One region of the Mesorhizobium sp. B4-1-1 genome, then DNA from elsewhere that is predicted to be linked to it. Evidence: riboswitches for the same ligand, from Rfam matches in the RefSeq annotation. Region 1 holds a riboswitch; the other holds the start of a gene.
The links. Region 1 has a riboswitch for cobalamin ahead of FJW10_RS19535 (DUF1636 family protein). Riboswitches for the same ligand answer to the same signal wherever they lie in the genome.
Positions count from the first base shown of each region.

Region 1 (7,549 bases):
ACGCCACCATTCGTTCGGCAAGGACCTTGTCGGGCAGACGTGGGATCTGGAACTTTAGCTCTTTGCCTTCTCCCACAAGGTGAGGGGAAGGCGCTCACCCCTTCACCGGCAACCAGATCTCCAACCCGCCATTGCCGGTGCGCGCGTCGAATTCGGGTCCATAGCGCTCGAATTCCGGCGCGTCGGCGATTTCGTGGCCGGATGGCGGCAGCCAGCTGTTCCAGATCGTGTTGATGGTCCGGCGGATGGCCGAGATGTGCTCGCGATGCGAGAACACCGCGTATTTCCGCGCCGGCACACGCACGCGATAGAAATCCTTCGGCAGATCGGAGAAATCCGTCACCTCGACCCCGACGACATAGTCGAAATTGCCGGCATCGTCGCCATTCGTGCACACGCCGTAGAAGACGCCAGGCACTTCGCCTGGAACGTTGCCGATATAGGGTGCGAAGCGCTGCCATTGCATTGGAATGCCGGCGCTGGTCTCGCAGCTGTAGCGCTCGCCGAGACCGGCGATGAGGAAGGGGCGGCTGGTCTCGAAGCGCGGCGGCTCGAGAGTGGTGAGAAGCGAACTGTCCATCAGAATGGGCTCCACGAGGTCGAGGTTTTGGGTCGAGCCTTGCGCGCGCACCAATTCCGGCGTGGTGCCGAACGCCTCGCGAAAGGCCCGCGTGAAAGCCTCATGCGAGCCGTAGCCGGCATCGAGCGCGACCGAAAGAATATCGGGCGCGCCGCCGGCCAGCTTGCGCGCCGCTTCGCTCAAGCGGCGCGCTCGCATATAACCCATGACCGATCGTCCCGTGGCGGCGCCGAAGGCGCGCGTCACATGGAAGCGCGACACGCCGCTGCTTGCCGCTATTTCGTCGAGGCTGATCGCGTCCGGCAGATGGCTTTCGACAAACCACAGCGCTTTCTCGGTCGGGTTCATGTTTCCTCGCATCTGGCGGGGCGACACTAGTCCCCGCACCGGCGGCCAGTTTGATCGAAATTGCGCTTCGAGCGAAGTCGAATGACGTTGACAAGCCAAGGCAGCGTATTCTATTTGGTAATGTTATTACATATCAAAACGAAGCAAGCGACTTGCGGCACCGACACGAGGATCCCGCCATGTCTTTCGCGCCATGGGCGGACAGAAGCCGTTGCGACTCGCACGCGGACAACCTACGATGGCTGCGTCATGGTCCCCGAGCCGCAAGGCGAGGGGTGAAAAGGGAACACGGTGAGATCCGGTCTGGATTGAACCCGTGGCTGCCCCCGCAACTGTGAGCGGCGAGTTCCATCCGAAACGCCACTGGCCGGCAAGGCTGGGAAGGCGGATGGCGCAACGACCCGCGAGCCAGGAGACCTGCCATCGACATGAGTTGACCGGACGGGGTGTGCCGGGAGGAGACGCGGGCGCCGGTCTTGTCGGCCGGCTCGTCCAGCATCCTTCCGTCGCCATTTTGGAAAGTGACGGAAATGTTGGACGCCTCGAGAACAATTCCAGGAAAAGTGTGTAGCGGTTTTCCGTCTGGAATTGCGTCAAAACAAAGAGATAGAGCGGTTCGCCGTTTCCGTGAAACGGTGAAACGCTCGAGCCATCGCATCATCGTCTGTTCTCTGTGTCGCGATACCGTGACCGGGCTGAGGTCCGGCGAGGGTTTGTGCGCCGACCTGCGTTCCAGGCTTTCCTTGCAACCGGCGCCTTCTTTTGCCGTCGAGACCATCGACTGCATGGCGGGTTGCGCGCGGCCGCTCACCGTGGCCTTCAAGGCGCAAGGCAAAGCCACCTATCTCTTCGGTTCCATCGACAGGGGCACCGACGCCGGCGCGCTGGTGGAATTTGCCAGGCTCTATGCCTCGCTGCCCGACGGCTGGTGCAATTCCGGCCAGCGCCCGGCAAGGCTCGCCGGCAAGATACTGGCGCGCATCCCCGCCGCGGGTAAGGCCAGGGAGCAAGTCCGGTGAGCGCGCCCCTGCTTGAAGCCCGCGATCTGGGCGCCACGGCAAACGGCCGGACGCTGGTCGAGGATGTCAGCCTGTCGCTGGCGGCGGGTGAGCGCCTCGCCATCATCGGCCCGAACGGCGCCGGCAAGACGACTCTGCTGCGCATGTTGTGCGGGGCGTTGTCGCCGAGCCACGGCGAGGTTCGCCTGGCCGGGCGCCGGCTGGATAGGATCACCGCCGCCGAGCGGGCGCTCAGCATCGCCGTCGTCGGCCAGACGGACCAGCCGGATCCACGGCTGGCGCTCATCGACTATGTCGAGCTTGGCCGCGTCCCGCATGCCGGCCTGAGGCGCCGGCACGACGACCGCGACATCGTCGTCGAAGCACTGCGCCGGACCGGGCTCTTGCCACTGCTCGCGCGCAGCATCGGCTCGCTCTCCGGCGGCGAGCGCCAGCGCGCGCAGCTCGCCCGTGCCATCGCGCAAGAGCCGAAGATCCTGTTCCTCGACGAGCCGACCAACCACCTTGATCCGCGCGCCCGCGCAGAACTGCTCGAACTGGTGGCCGAATTCAGCATGACCGTGGTCGCCGTGCTGCACGATCTCGCCTTGGTGGCGCCCTTCGCCACCAACGTCGCGGTGATGAGCAACGCCCGGCTGCACGCGCTGGCGCCGCCCCGCGAGGCGCTGGCGCAGCCGCATATCCGCGAGGTTTTCGGCATCGACGTGCTGCGCCTGCGGCACCCGACCGAGGACCGCGAGCTCACCGTCTTCGAACTGCCCACGCGCGCTTCCTCGTCATCCTGAGCCTGCCCAACCCAAACAAGGAGCACCACCCCGTGAAACGCCTCGCTTTGTCGTTTGCCTTCTCGCTTCTCGCCTCGGCCGCCTTCGCCTTCCCGGTCACCGTCGACAGCTGCGGCAAGCCGCTCACCTTCGATGCACCGCCAGAACGCGCCGTCATCCAGGACCTCAACATGGCCGAGATGGCCTTCGCGCTGAAGCTGCAGCCGTCGATCGTCGGGCTTACCGGCATCACCGGCTGGTACAAGGTCGGCCCCGAGTTCAAGGCGGAGCAGGGCTCCATCCCGGAGCTGGCGCCAAAATATCCGACGCTGGAAAACCTCGTTGCCGTGCAGCCGGATTTCTTCTTCGCCGGCTGGTACTACGGCATGAAACCGGGCGGCGAGGTCACGCCCGACACGCTCGCCCCGCACGGCATCAAGACGCTGGTGCTGACCGAAAGCTGCGTCCATCTCGACAAGAACCGGCCCGCCGCCTCGATGGACTTGCTCTATGGCGACGTCGAGAAGCTCGGCAAGATCTTCGGCAAGGAGACGGAGGCCGAAAAGCTGGTCGCCGGCTGGAAGGCCGAGCTTGCCGATATCACCGCCAAGGTCGGCGACCGCAAGGGCACGCGCGTGTTCCTCTACGATTCCGGCGAGGACAAGCCCTTCACCGCCGGCAAGTTCGCCATTCCCAACGCCATGATCGCAGCCGCCGGCGGCGAAAACATCATGGCCGACATGGAGACGAGCTGGGGCAACACCGACTGGGAGACGGTCGCCTCGCGCAATCCGCAGTTCCTTATCCTGCTCGATTACCAGGATGGCGGCGGCTACAGGAAGCTGCTCGATTTCCTTAAAGTCCATCCGGCCATGAAGGAGACCGACGCTGTCAGGAACGAGCGCTTCGTCGCTCTGCGCTACGCCGAGCTGACGCCCGGACCCGCCAATATCGAGGCGATCGGCAAGATCGCCAGGGCCATGCATCCGGAAGCGTTTTAGGTCTGGGGTTCTGAAGGGGTGGGGATGGCTTCATTGACGGATCGTGTGCCTGTGAATCGACCGCTTTGGAGATTGGCCAAAACACTCGCGACTTCGTCATCCACGGGCGGAGCAAGGAGCGAAGCGAGGCGGCGCAGACCCAAGGATCCATTCCGTGACGCCGAGGCGTTGCCGCTGCTCAGAATTCCGCACCGTGGCACTTCTCGTGCCAGGTCACGGCATCTACGCGACGGAGCTTCGCGCCTGCTTCGCCCCGGAATGATGGGTGGACGGCCCCTTGCGGCATCGACGAAGTCGCGGATGCCTCGGCTAATCCCGAACGCCGGTATCGCGGCGGCAGGTCCCACGCCGTGAATCTGCGCCGCCGATCGTTCGCTTTGGCCATGATGCTTGGCGCGACGCTGCTGGTCGCGCTCGGGCTGCTTTCGATCGCCTATGGCTCGACGCTGATACCTCTGCGCCAGGTCGTTGGCGCACTGGCGCATGCGGCCGGACTGGGCAGCCAGAGCCCATCCGGCCCGGTCGGCAGCATCGTCGTCGACCTGAGGCTGCCGCGCACGTTGCTGGCGATCGCCGTCGGCGCCGGCCTTGGCGTGGTCGGCGCGCTGCTACAGACGGTCACTCGCAACGACCTCGCCGATCCGTTCCTGTTTGGCCTCTCCTCGGGCGCGGCGGCGGGCGCGGTCTCCGTCATCACCGTATTCGGCGACACGTTCGGCGTCTGGACGCTGCCGCTTGCCGCCTTCACCGGCGGCGTGCTGGCGGCGGCGATTGTGCTTCTGCTGGTGTCGCGGGTGAAGGGGCAGGGGCCCGAGCGGCTGATCCTGGCCGGCCTCGCCGTCTCATTTCTATTCACTGCCTTGACCAACTATCTCGTGTTCGCCGGCGACCAGCGCGCCGCCCACTCGGTGTTGTTCTGGACCATGGGCGGGCTCGGTCTTGCCCGCTGGGACAATATCGGCCTGGCGGCGCTTGGCGCTGGCATCATCCTCGCCTATGGCCTGTGGAACCACCGCCGCTTCGATGCTTTCCTCGCCGGCGAAAGCGCCGCCGAGAGCCTTGGCGTGTCGGTGGCGAGGATGCGCCGCGCGACATTCCTCGTCGCCGCCCTGGCGACCGCCATTCTCGTTGCCGTGGCCGGCGTCATCGGCTTCGTCGGCCTGATGATCCCGCATCTCAGCCGGCCGCTCTCCGGCCCCTTGCATCGCAATCTGGTCATCGCCTGCGCGCTGTTCGGCGCCATCCTGCTGTTGGCGAGCGATCTGCTGGCCCGCACGCTTTTGCCACCGCAGGAACTGCCGATCGGCATCATCACCAGCTCGCTCGGCGCGTTCTTCGTCGTCATCTTGCTGATGCGTAACCGGCTCTGACCGGTTATTAAACCGTCCAGAAATGGTGCACGATGTGGAATAAGATCGGCGCAGCGAAGACCAAGCTGTCGGTGCGGTCGAGCATGCCGCCATGACCTTCGATCAGGTGGCCCCAATCCTTGACGCCCTGGTCGCGCTTGATCGCCGAGGCGACGAGTCCGCCGAGAAATCCCATCGTGCAGGCGACGAAGGCATCGGAGCTATCTTCACCGGACGCTAACCATCGACGCATCGGATCCCTGATATCTCGATTTGCCGGCTTCTTGCACAAAGCATCCACTTGAATAGTAAGCACGCTTATTATATGTATCGCTCATGGTTTCAGATGGTATCGACAGATTGGGGTTTTTGATCCACGACGTGCAGCGCCTGATGCGCAAGCGTTTCGAGGTGCGTGCCAGTGGGTTGGGCCTTTCCTCGGCGCAATGGCGGCTGATGGTGCGCGTTGCCAAGGAAGAAGGCATCACCCAGGCGCGGCTGGCCGAGCTGCTCGAAATCGAGCCGATCAGCGTCTCGCGCCTCGTCGACCGCATGGAGGAGGGCGGCTGGATCGAGCGCCGCCAGGACGCCACCGACCGGCGCGTGCGCATGATCTTCCCGACCGACAAGGCGAGCGCCGCTTACGCCGATGTCAAAAGCCTTGCCGGCGAGGTCTATGAGGAGTCGTTGACCGGTGTTTCGCCCGAAGAGCGGCGCATCCTGATCCGGGTGTTGGACACCATCGTGCGGAACCTGACGGACGGCGAGGCATCGTCCCTCGAAAAGATAAAGAGCAGGGAAGGGGCAGCGGCATGAGCGCGGTAGCCAAGCGGGAAGACGACAACGTCACGAAGCTGAGTGCGCCGGCGCAGCCGGTCGCTGAGGCGCCCGCACAGCCGGCGGCCACTCCTGTCGCGGTGGCGCCTGCGCCGCAGCCGGCCCCGGTCGCGCCGACGAAGAAGCGCCGCCCCGGTCGCTTCCTGTTGATGGTCGCGCTGCCGCTGGCCCTGCTCGCCGGCGGCGCGTATGTCTGGGTGACGGGTGGGCGCTATCAGGAAACCGAGAACGCCAATCTGCAGCAGGCCAGGATTTCGGTCGCCTCCGACACGGCCGGTCGTATCGTCCAGGTCGGCATTGCCGACAACCAGATGGTCAAGCAGGGCGACCTTCTCTTCGTCATCGATCCCGAGCCTTACAGGATCGCGCTGGCCCAGGCCGATGCGGCGGTCGCCGCCGCGCGCCTCAACGTCGAGCAGCTGCGCGCCGCCTACAGCCAGGCGACGGCGCAGGAAAAATCCGCCTCCAGCGAAGTCGACTATGCGCAGTCGCAATATGGCCGCGCCGCCGATCTCGCGCAGAAGGGCATTAACGCCAAGTCCTCGCTCGACCAGGCCCGCAACGACCTCGACAAGGCCAAGCAGCAGCTGGCCGTCGCGGAGCAGGGCATCGTCAGCGCCAAGGCGGCGCTCGGCGGCAATCCGGACATCGAGACCGACAAGCATCCGACCGTGATGGCGGCCTTGGCCACGCGCGACAAGGCCGCCTACGATCTGGCGCAGACGACGGTGAAGGCGCCGGCCGACGGCGTCATCTACCAGGCCGCGTCCTTCAAGGTCGGCCAGTATGTCTCCGTCGGCACGCCGCTGTTCGCGCTGGTCGAGACCGGCGACACCTGGATCGACGCCAATTTCAAGGAAACCCAGCTCACCAACATGAAGCCGGGCCAGAAGGCCGAGATCGTCGTCGACACCTATCCGGGCCGCACCTTCGAGGCGATCGTCACGGCGATCGGCGCCGGCACCGGCGCGGAGTTTTCGCTGCTGCCCGCGCAAAACGCCACCGGCAACTGGGTCAAGGTCACGCAGCGCATTCCCGTGCGGCTGGAACTGACCGATCCCGATGCCAAGATGGCGCTGCGCACCGGCATGAGCGCCACCGTCACCGTCGACACCGGCGTGGCGCGCGGCCTGCCGTCGATCTTCGGCCACGCCGCGGCAGGGGAGCACGCGCAGTAACGACAGCGAGGCCCGTCGCGACGCGGCGGGCATTGAGGGGATTGGTCTGATGGGAGGAGTGACAAGGATCAGCGAGGCAAGCCGCATCGCGGCTGGTCCGAAAGCCGAGGCCTCGTCGCGGACCCGTCGGTCCTCAGGTTTCCGGGCGGCAGCAATCCGCTCTGCCAGAGACTTTCAGTCGATGTAACCCCCACATCGATAGTCGCGTCCCACCGCGATGAAGGTCTCTCAACGGAAGGCTTTGCCGCCCGGAAACCTAGAGCCGGATGATTTCAGGTCTGTTCGACCTGAAATCTGAATCCGCCTCTAAATCAAAGAGATAGAGCATGATGTCGTCCGAAAACCGCTTCACACTTTTCGGCATCATGCTCTAGTCTACACGTTTTTGTTACCTGCTGGAAGTTCAGCACCATGAGCACGCCCGAAGCCTTCAAGGAAGTGCCGCATCGCGGACTGATCACGGTCGCGCTGAT
Region 1 is NZ_VFTH01000014.1:34,609-42,157, reverse strand. Features, by position in the region: gene FJW10_RS19545 (bifunctional helix-turn-helix transcriptional regulator/GNAT family N-acetyltransferase) at 1-58, shown strand, start outside; gene FJW10_RS19540 (AraC family transcriptional regulator) at 95-928, opposite strand; cobalamin riboswitch at 1,162-1,368, shown strand; gene FJW10_RS19535 (DUF1636 family protein) at 1,564-1,947, shown strand; gene FJW10_RS19530 (ABC transporter ATP-binding protein) at 1,944-2,732, shown strand; gene FJW10_RS19525 (ABC transporter substrate-binding protein) at 2,765-3,712, shown strand; gene FJW10_RS19520 (iron ABC transporter permease) at 4,096-5,082, shown strand; partial or broken gene FJW10_RS19515 (phosphatidate cytidylyltransferase) at 5,090-5,266, opposite strand; gene FJW10_RS19510 (MarR family transcriptional regulator) at 5,398-5,877, shown strand; gene FJW10_RS19505 (HlyD family secretion protein) at 5,874-7,076, shown strand; gene FJW10_RS19500 (DHA2 family efflux MFS transporter permease subunit) at 7,488-7,549, shown strand, end outside.

Region 2 (7,549 bases), on a different contig from region 1:
TCGTCGGCCTGGACCTTGAGCCGGATGCGCACATTCTGCTTCGGCGACAACAGGTGATAGACGACGTCGAAGCGCCTGGCGCGCGACGGGTAGTCCGCTCCGCAGACGTCGATGATCGAGATGAATTGGCAGCGCGGATCGTCGCGCAGGAAGGTCGCCACCTCGATGAGATTGCCCGGCTCGACGGGCACGGTCAGCTCGCCATAAGCAAGCACGGCTTCGCCAATGCGGCCGGAGAGCTTCTCGCCGAGATAGGTGGAGAGTTCGTTCAACGCCAGGGTCATCGGCTCACCGCTCGATCGTGCCGGTGCGGCGGATCTTCTTCTGCAGAAGGAGAATGCCGTAGAGCAGCGCTTCCGCGCTCGGCGGACAGCCGGGCACATAGATGTCGACCGGCACGACGCGGTCGCAGCCGCGCACCACCGAATAGGAATAGTGGTAATAGCCGCCGCCATTGGCGCAGGAGCCCATCGATATGACGTAGCGCGGCTCCGGCATCTGGTCGTAGACCTTGCGCAGCGCCGGCGCCATCTTGTTGGTCAGCGTGCCGGCGACGATCATGATGTCGGACTGGCGCGGCGACGCGCGCGGCGCGACGCCGAAACGCTCCGAGTCATAGCGCGGCATCGAGGTGTGGATCATCTCGACCGCGCAGCAGGCGAGACCGAAGGTCATGAACATCAGCGAGCCGCTGCGCGCCCAGGTGATCAGCGCTTCGGTCGAGGTGACAAGGAAACCCTTGTCGGCCAGCTCATTGTTGATTTCGAGGAAGAAGGGATCGTCCTCCCCCACCGGCCTGCCGGTATTGGGGTCGATGATGCCCTTGGGCTTCGGCGCGACGAGGGTGCCTGAACTGTCGTTCAATCCCATTCCAGCGCTCCTTTTTTCCATTCATAGGCAAAGCCGATGGTCAGCACCGCCAGGAACACCATCATTGACCAGAAGCCGAGCATGCCGACCTTGGAGAAGGAGACCGCCCACGGGAACAGGAAGGCGACCTCGAGATCGAAGATGATGAACAGGATCGACACCAGGTAGAAGCGGATGTCGAATTTCATACGGGCGTCGTCAAATGAGTTGAAGCCGCATTCGTAGGCGGAAAGCTTTTCCGGGTCGGGATTGCGGTAGGCCACCAGGAACGGCGCTATGAGCAGCGCAAGGCCGACGACCAGCGCCACGGCGATGAACAGGACGATCGGCAGATATGAACTCAGGAGTGCGCTCATGCGGCGGCTTTCCTTAGGCGGGCAGTTCACTTTGATTACAGCAACGAACTCTAATGCGGAAGCGTGACAGTTTAACCGCTGAACCGTTTTAAGGGGGCCCATGCTGCAACGCGGCGAGGGTTAGCGCAGCGGTTTCGGTGACGCAAGTCAAACCTTGTTCAAATCGCGGCCCTGGACGCCTTATCGGAAGAAACTGGTCCGATCCGCTCCTGTTTGATTTCCTTCGCTTTTTACTCCACTTTTCTCTCCTGACATATCTCCCGCCATTTGCCTGCTAGCATCGTCGGAATCACCGGCTAAAAATGCGGCAAATGATCAGGGCAAGGACGCCTCGATGAAGGACAAGATTTCGCTGGCCATGGCGAGGCGCATTGCGCTCGGAGCGCAGGGATTCAACGACCCTAGGCCCGGCGGCGTTCCGGATCGCCGCCACCTTGCTCGCGTGCTTTCACGAACCGGCCTGTTGCAGATCGATTCCGTCAGCGCCGTGGTGCGTGCTCATTATATGCCGCTCTATTCTCGCCTCGGCCCCTACCCGCTTGCGCTGCTCGACAACGCCGCGGTCAGCCGCAAGCGCGCGGTCTTTGAATATTGGGCGCATGAGGCGTCGTTCCTGCCTGTCGAAACCTACCCTTTGATGCGCTGGCGCATGCTGCGCGCCGAGCAGGGCGACGAGATGTATCTCGGCCTGGCGAAATGGGGCCGGGAGCGCAAGGCGATGATCGACGAGATTTATGCGCAGGTCGCCGAACGCGGACCGATCGCCGCGTCCGACATCGAAGGCCACAAGGGCAATGGCGGCTGGTGGGGCTGGAGCGAGGCCAAGCACGCATTCGAATGGCTGTTCTGGGCCGGACGCATCACCACCGCCTACCGGCGCGGCTTCGAACGCTATTACGACCTGCCCGAGCGCGTTTTGCCGCAGGCTGTGCTCGACCTTCCCGTACCCTCGGTCGAGGACGCGCATCGCGAATTGCTGCGCATCTCGGCCCGCGCCCATGGCATCGCCACCTATGGCGACCTCCGCGACTATTTTCGTCTCGCGCCGGGCGATACGAAAGACCGCATCCAGGAACTGGTCGAAGCGGGCGAACTGCTGCCTGTGACGGTGGAGAGTTGGGACAAGACCGCCTATCTCCACAAGGACGCCCGCTTTCCGCGTCGGATAGAGGCACGCGCCCTGCTCGCCCCGTTCGATCCATTGGTTTTCGAACGCACGCGCACCGAAAAGCTGTTCAATTTCCGCTACCGTATCGAGATATACACGCCGGCCGAAAAGCGCCAATACGGCTACTACGTGCTGCCCTTCCTGCTTGGCGACCGCATCGTCGCCCGCGTCGATCTGAGGGCCGATCGGCCGGCAAGCGTGCTGCGCGTCCATGCCGCCTACGCCGAGACCGGCGCTCCCGCCGAAACGGCGGTCCAACTCTTCGACGAACTGCAGCAAATGCAGGGCTGGCTCGGCCTGGGAGCGATCGAAGTGACGCCGGCCGGCGACCTGGGACCGGCGCTGGCCGACATCGTGATGTCGTAGCCGTGCGTTGACAGGCACCCGGCCGTAAGCCTAAATCCGCCGCAGACGGTCTTCTCCCGGCAAAGGGAGGAGCCAAGAGGGAATGCGGTGCGGGCCAACACCCAAATCCGCGGCTGTCCCCGCAACTGTAAGCGACGAGCCCCGGCCGAAAACCACTGGGATGTTCCCGGGAAGGCGGCATTCAAGGCGACGACTCGCGAGCCAGGAGACCTGCCGTCTGAGACTTTAAGTATCCGAATGCCCGGCGGGTTTTCCGGGCAAGGAGCCTGGTTTTGGATCGCAACGGCAGTTTCCCGGCAAATAGTGCGGATATTTCGTCCGAGCCCGACGCGCTGGCCGGCGTGACCGTCATCGTGTGCTCCTCCTGCCGCGACGAAACCGGCTCGGATGCCCATCCGCGTGCCGGCGCGCTGCTCGCCGAGGACACGCGCCGGGCTGCCTCCGGCGAAAACATCAACATCCGCACCGTTGAATGCCTCGGCAATTGCAAGCGCCGGCTCAGCGCCGCGCTGCTGCGCGACGGCTGCTGGAGCTACGTCTTCGGCGATCTGAATGCCACCAGCGGCACCGACCTCGTTGCCGGCGCGAAACTCTTCGCCACCTCGACCGACGGCCTGATTCCCTGGCGCGGCCGGCCCGATTCTCTCAAGCGCGGCCTCGTTGCCCGCATCCCGCCCCTCGACATGCTGAAGGACCGACCATGAACGCTTCCGTTTCCCGCGTGCCCTGTACCGTCGTCACCGGCTTCCTCGGCGCCGGCAAGACGACGCTGATCCGCAACCTGCTGGAGAACGCCAAGGGCAAGCGGCTGGCGATCATCGTCAACGAGTTCGGCGATGTCGGCATCGACGGCGAGATCCTGAAAGGCTGCGGCGTCGACACCTGCCCGGAGGAAAACATCGTCGAGCTCGCCAATGGCTGCATCTGCTGCACCGTCGCCGACGATTTCGTGCCGGCGCTCGACCAGATCCTGTCGCTCAACCCCAAGGTCGATCACATCCTGATCGAGACCTCCGGCCTCGCTTTGCCGAAGCCGCTCGTCCAGGCTTTCCAGTGGCCGAGCGTGAAGAGCCGCGTGACGGTCGATGGGGTCATTGCCGTGGTCGACGGTCCGGCGCTGGCCGACGGCCGTGTCGCTTCCGACATGAATGCCCTGCAGGCGCAGCGCGCCGCGGACGTGACGCTCGACCATGACGATCCGGTCGAAGAGGTATTCGAGGACCAGATCGCCTGCGCCGACCTGATCATCCTGTCGAAGAGCGACCTGATGGATGCGGCCGGGTCGCAGCGTGCGAACGCCGTCATCGGCAAGCATGTCGCGCGCGCCGTGAAGGTCGTTCCGACCGCGCAGGGCAAGGTCGACCCGTCGGTAATGCTCGGCCTCGGGCTCGCCGTCGAGGACGACATCGAGAACCGCAAGACCCATCACGACGACGAGCTCGACCATGAGCACGACGATTTCGATTCCTTCGTCATCGACATCCCGTCGGTCGCCAATCCCGACGAGTTGGCCGAGCGCGTCGCCCTTGCCGCCGAGCAGGAAAACGTGCTGCGCGTCAAAGGCTTCGTCGAGGTTGGCGGCAAGCCGATGCGGCTTTTGCTCCAGGCCGTCGGCCCGCGCGTCAACCACTATTACGACCGCGCCTGGACGGCCGAGGACGACCGCCGCTCGCGGCTCGTCGTCATCGGCCTCAAGGGACTGAACCGCCCGGCGATCGAGCGTATCCTCGCCGGCTGAGGCCAACACCAAAAAACGATGCACATCCTCGCCACCACATCCGCTTCGCTCGACGATCTCGCCGAGCCGATCGACCTCAGGCAGACGCCTGCGGATGTCGTGGCCCTGTCCTTCACCGACAGCGATCTCGCCGGTCTGGCCACCGCCTGGAAGGCCGATGCGGAGCGGCTACCCTCGATGCGGCTGGCGGCCCTTCGCGACCTTCGCCATCCGATGTCGGTGGATCTGTGGATCGACAGCGTCGCCCGTCACGCCAAGGTCGTCCTGGTGCGCATCCTCGGCGGCTTTGAGTGGTGGCGTTACGGCTGCGACCAGCTCGCCGCGGTCGCGCGCGACCGCGGCATCAAGCTGGCGCTGCTGCCCGGCGAAAGCCATGACGAGGACCAGCGGCTGATCGAAGCCTCGACCCTGCCGCGCGCCGAGATCGACGCCCTGCTCGGCTATTTCCGCGAGGGCGGCCCGGCCAATATGAGCGCGCTGGTGCAAAGGCTGGCGCGACTTGCCGGGTCGGATGCGGCCGTGGCCGAACCGGTCAAAGTGCCGAAGGCGGGGTACTATCGGCCGGGGCTGGGAGTCGTGGAGAAGCCTGAGATCATCGATGTCGGCGATCCGTCGCCCCCCTCTCTGTCCGGCCGGACAGAGAGGGGGGCGACGGAACTCGGCGCTGGCAACCTCGTCGTCCCCATCCTCTTCTACCGTTCCATGCTGCTTGCCGCAGACATCGCGCCGATCGACGCGTTGGCCGAGGCGTTACATTCGCAAGGCATGGTCCCTGTGCCGATCTTCGTTTCCAGCCTCAAGGATCCGGCGTCTCTCGCCTTCGTCGAAAACGCGATCGCCTCGCTGAATCCCGCCGCCATCGTCACCGCCACCGCCTTCGCCTCCGGCGCGGAACCCGGCGCCGAAACCCTGTTCGACCGTGCCGGTGTGCCGGTGTTCCAGGTCATCGTCGCCACGACAAGACGCGAGGTCTGGGAGAAGAACCAGCGCGGCCTGGCGCCTGCCGATCTCGCCATGCATGTCGTGCTGCCCGAGCTCGACGGCCGTATCCTTGCCGGCGCGATCTCGTTCAAGGGCGAGGTCGAAACCGACCCGGCGCTCGCCTTCCGCGCCTTCGCCAACCAGCCCGAAGCGGACCGTGTCGCGCAGGTTGCCAAGCGGATCGCGGCGTTTATCCGCCTGCAACGCACGGAGCGGGTCGAGCGCAAGCTGGCCATCCTGATCCCGGATTATCCGAGCGCGCCCGGGCGGACCGGCTATGCCGTCGGGCTTGATGTGCCGTCAAGCGTGCTCGCCATGCTGCATGACCTGAAGGAACAGGGCTACGTGGTTGAGGGGATTCCGCAATCACCACGGGAGTTGCTGGATGTGTTGGAGGTTGGTGGGTTTGGCCTTGCCCTGCAGGACTACCTCGACCTTTCGGACGAACTCCCGGGGGTAGCGCGTGATGCAGTAGAGGCGGCATGGGGCAAGGCAGAACGGATAGATTGGCGCCAGGCGCCGGCCTCGGCAACCTTCCCCTTCCGCGCCGCAACCTTCGGCAATGTCACCGTGGCACTGGCCCCCGACCGCGGCCGCTCGGCCGACCGCCGCGCCGACTATCACGACCCGACGCTCCCCCCGCGCCACGAGTTGATCGCCTTCGGCCTCTGGCTGCAAAAATCGCTCGGCGCGGATGCCATCATCCATGTCGGCGCGCATGGCACGCTGGAATGGCTGCCAGGCAAGACCGTCGCGCTCTCCGGAACCTGCTTCCCCGAGATCGTCACTGGATCGTTGCCGGTCATCTATCCCTTCATCGTTTCCAATCCCGGCGAGGCCGCTCAGGCCAAGCGCCGCATCTCGGCCGTCACCCTTGGCCATCTGCCGCCGCCGCTGACCGGCGCAGGCCTCGACGAGGTCCAACAGAAGCTGGAGCGCTTGGTCGATGAATATGCCCAGGCCGACGGCCTCGACCGCCGTCGCCGCGACCGTCTGGCTAGGCTGATCGTCGAGACGGCGCAAAAGACCGGCCTGGCCTCTGAAGCCGGCGTTGCCGGCACAGACGCTCCGGACGAAGCGCTGCGCCGCATCGACGCCTGGCTCTGCGACCTCAAGGATTTCGCCGTCAAGGATGGGCTGCATGTCTATGGCCGCGCGCCGGAGGACGAGGCCGATCCACTACGCCGGCAAAGCGCCGAAGCCGAGAAGTCTGCGCTGCTCGCCGCGCTCGATGGCCGCCACATCAAGGCAGGCCCCGCCGGCGCGCCGGCGCGCGGCCGCTCCGATGTCCTGCCCACCGGCCGCAATCTCTTCACCTCCGATCCGCGCACCATGCCGACGCCGACTGCCTATGATCTCGGCCAGGTGGCGGCGGAAGAAGTGGTGCGCAGCTATATGCAAAGCCACGGCGACTGGCCGCGCTCGCTGGTCATCGATCTTTGGGGTTCCGCCTCGTTGCGCACGGGCGGCGAGGAGATCGCGCAGGGCCTGGCGCTGATGGGCTGCCGGCCGCAATGGGATGCCGCCACGGGCCGCGTCACCGGCATCGAGGTGCTGCCCCCGGCGGCGCTCGGCCGCCCGCGCGTCGACGTCACCTGGCGCATCTCCGGCCTGTTCCGCGACATGTTTCCGACCCAGATCGCGCTGATCGACGCCGCCGCCAACGCCGTCGCCAGCCGCGACGAGGACGATACCGAGAACCCGCTCGCCGCGGCGACACGCGTTCAGGGCAAGATCGGCCCCCGCATTTTCGGCACTTCGCCCGGCACCTATGGCGCCGGCATCGAGGACCTGCTGTCGCGCGGCGAATGGGGCGCGCGCGAAGAGATCGGCCGCGCCTATCTCGACGCGACATCGCACGCCTATGGCGGCGCCGACGGCGAAGCGATCTCCGCGCCCGGCGCCTTCGAGGGTCGGATCGCGGAAGCCGATCTCCTCGTCCACACCGGCGACGATCCCGGCCGCGACATCCTCGAGGGCTCGGCCGACGTCGCCTTCATCGGTGGCTTTTCGGCCGCCCTTGCCACGCTTGGCCGGAATGCCGACGTCATCGTGCTCGACACGACCGAT
Region 2 is NZ_VFTH01000010.1:85,219-92,767, reverse strand. Features, by position in the region: gene FJW10_RS16035 (NADH-quinone oxidoreductase subunit C) at 1-284, opposite strand, end outside; gene FJW10_RS16030 (NADH-quinone oxidoreductase subunit B) at 289-870, opposite strand; gene FJW10_RS16025 (NADH-quinone oxidoreductase subunit A) at 861-1,226, opposite strand; gene FJW10_RS16020 (winged helix-turn-helix domain-containing protein) at 1,561-2,760, shown strand; cobalamin riboswitch at 2,790-2,993, shown strand; gene FJW10_RS16015 (DUF1636 family protein) at 3,033-3,464, shown strand; gene cobW (cobalamin biosynthesis protein CobW) at 3,461-4,498, shown strand; gene cobN (cobaltochelatase subunit CobN) at 4,517-7,549, shown strand, end outside.
Region 2: linked by a shared signal. The riboswitch ahead of FJW10_RS16015 (DUF1636 family protein) and the one ahead of FJW10_RS19535 (DUF1636 family protein) in region 1 are both predicted to bind cobalamin.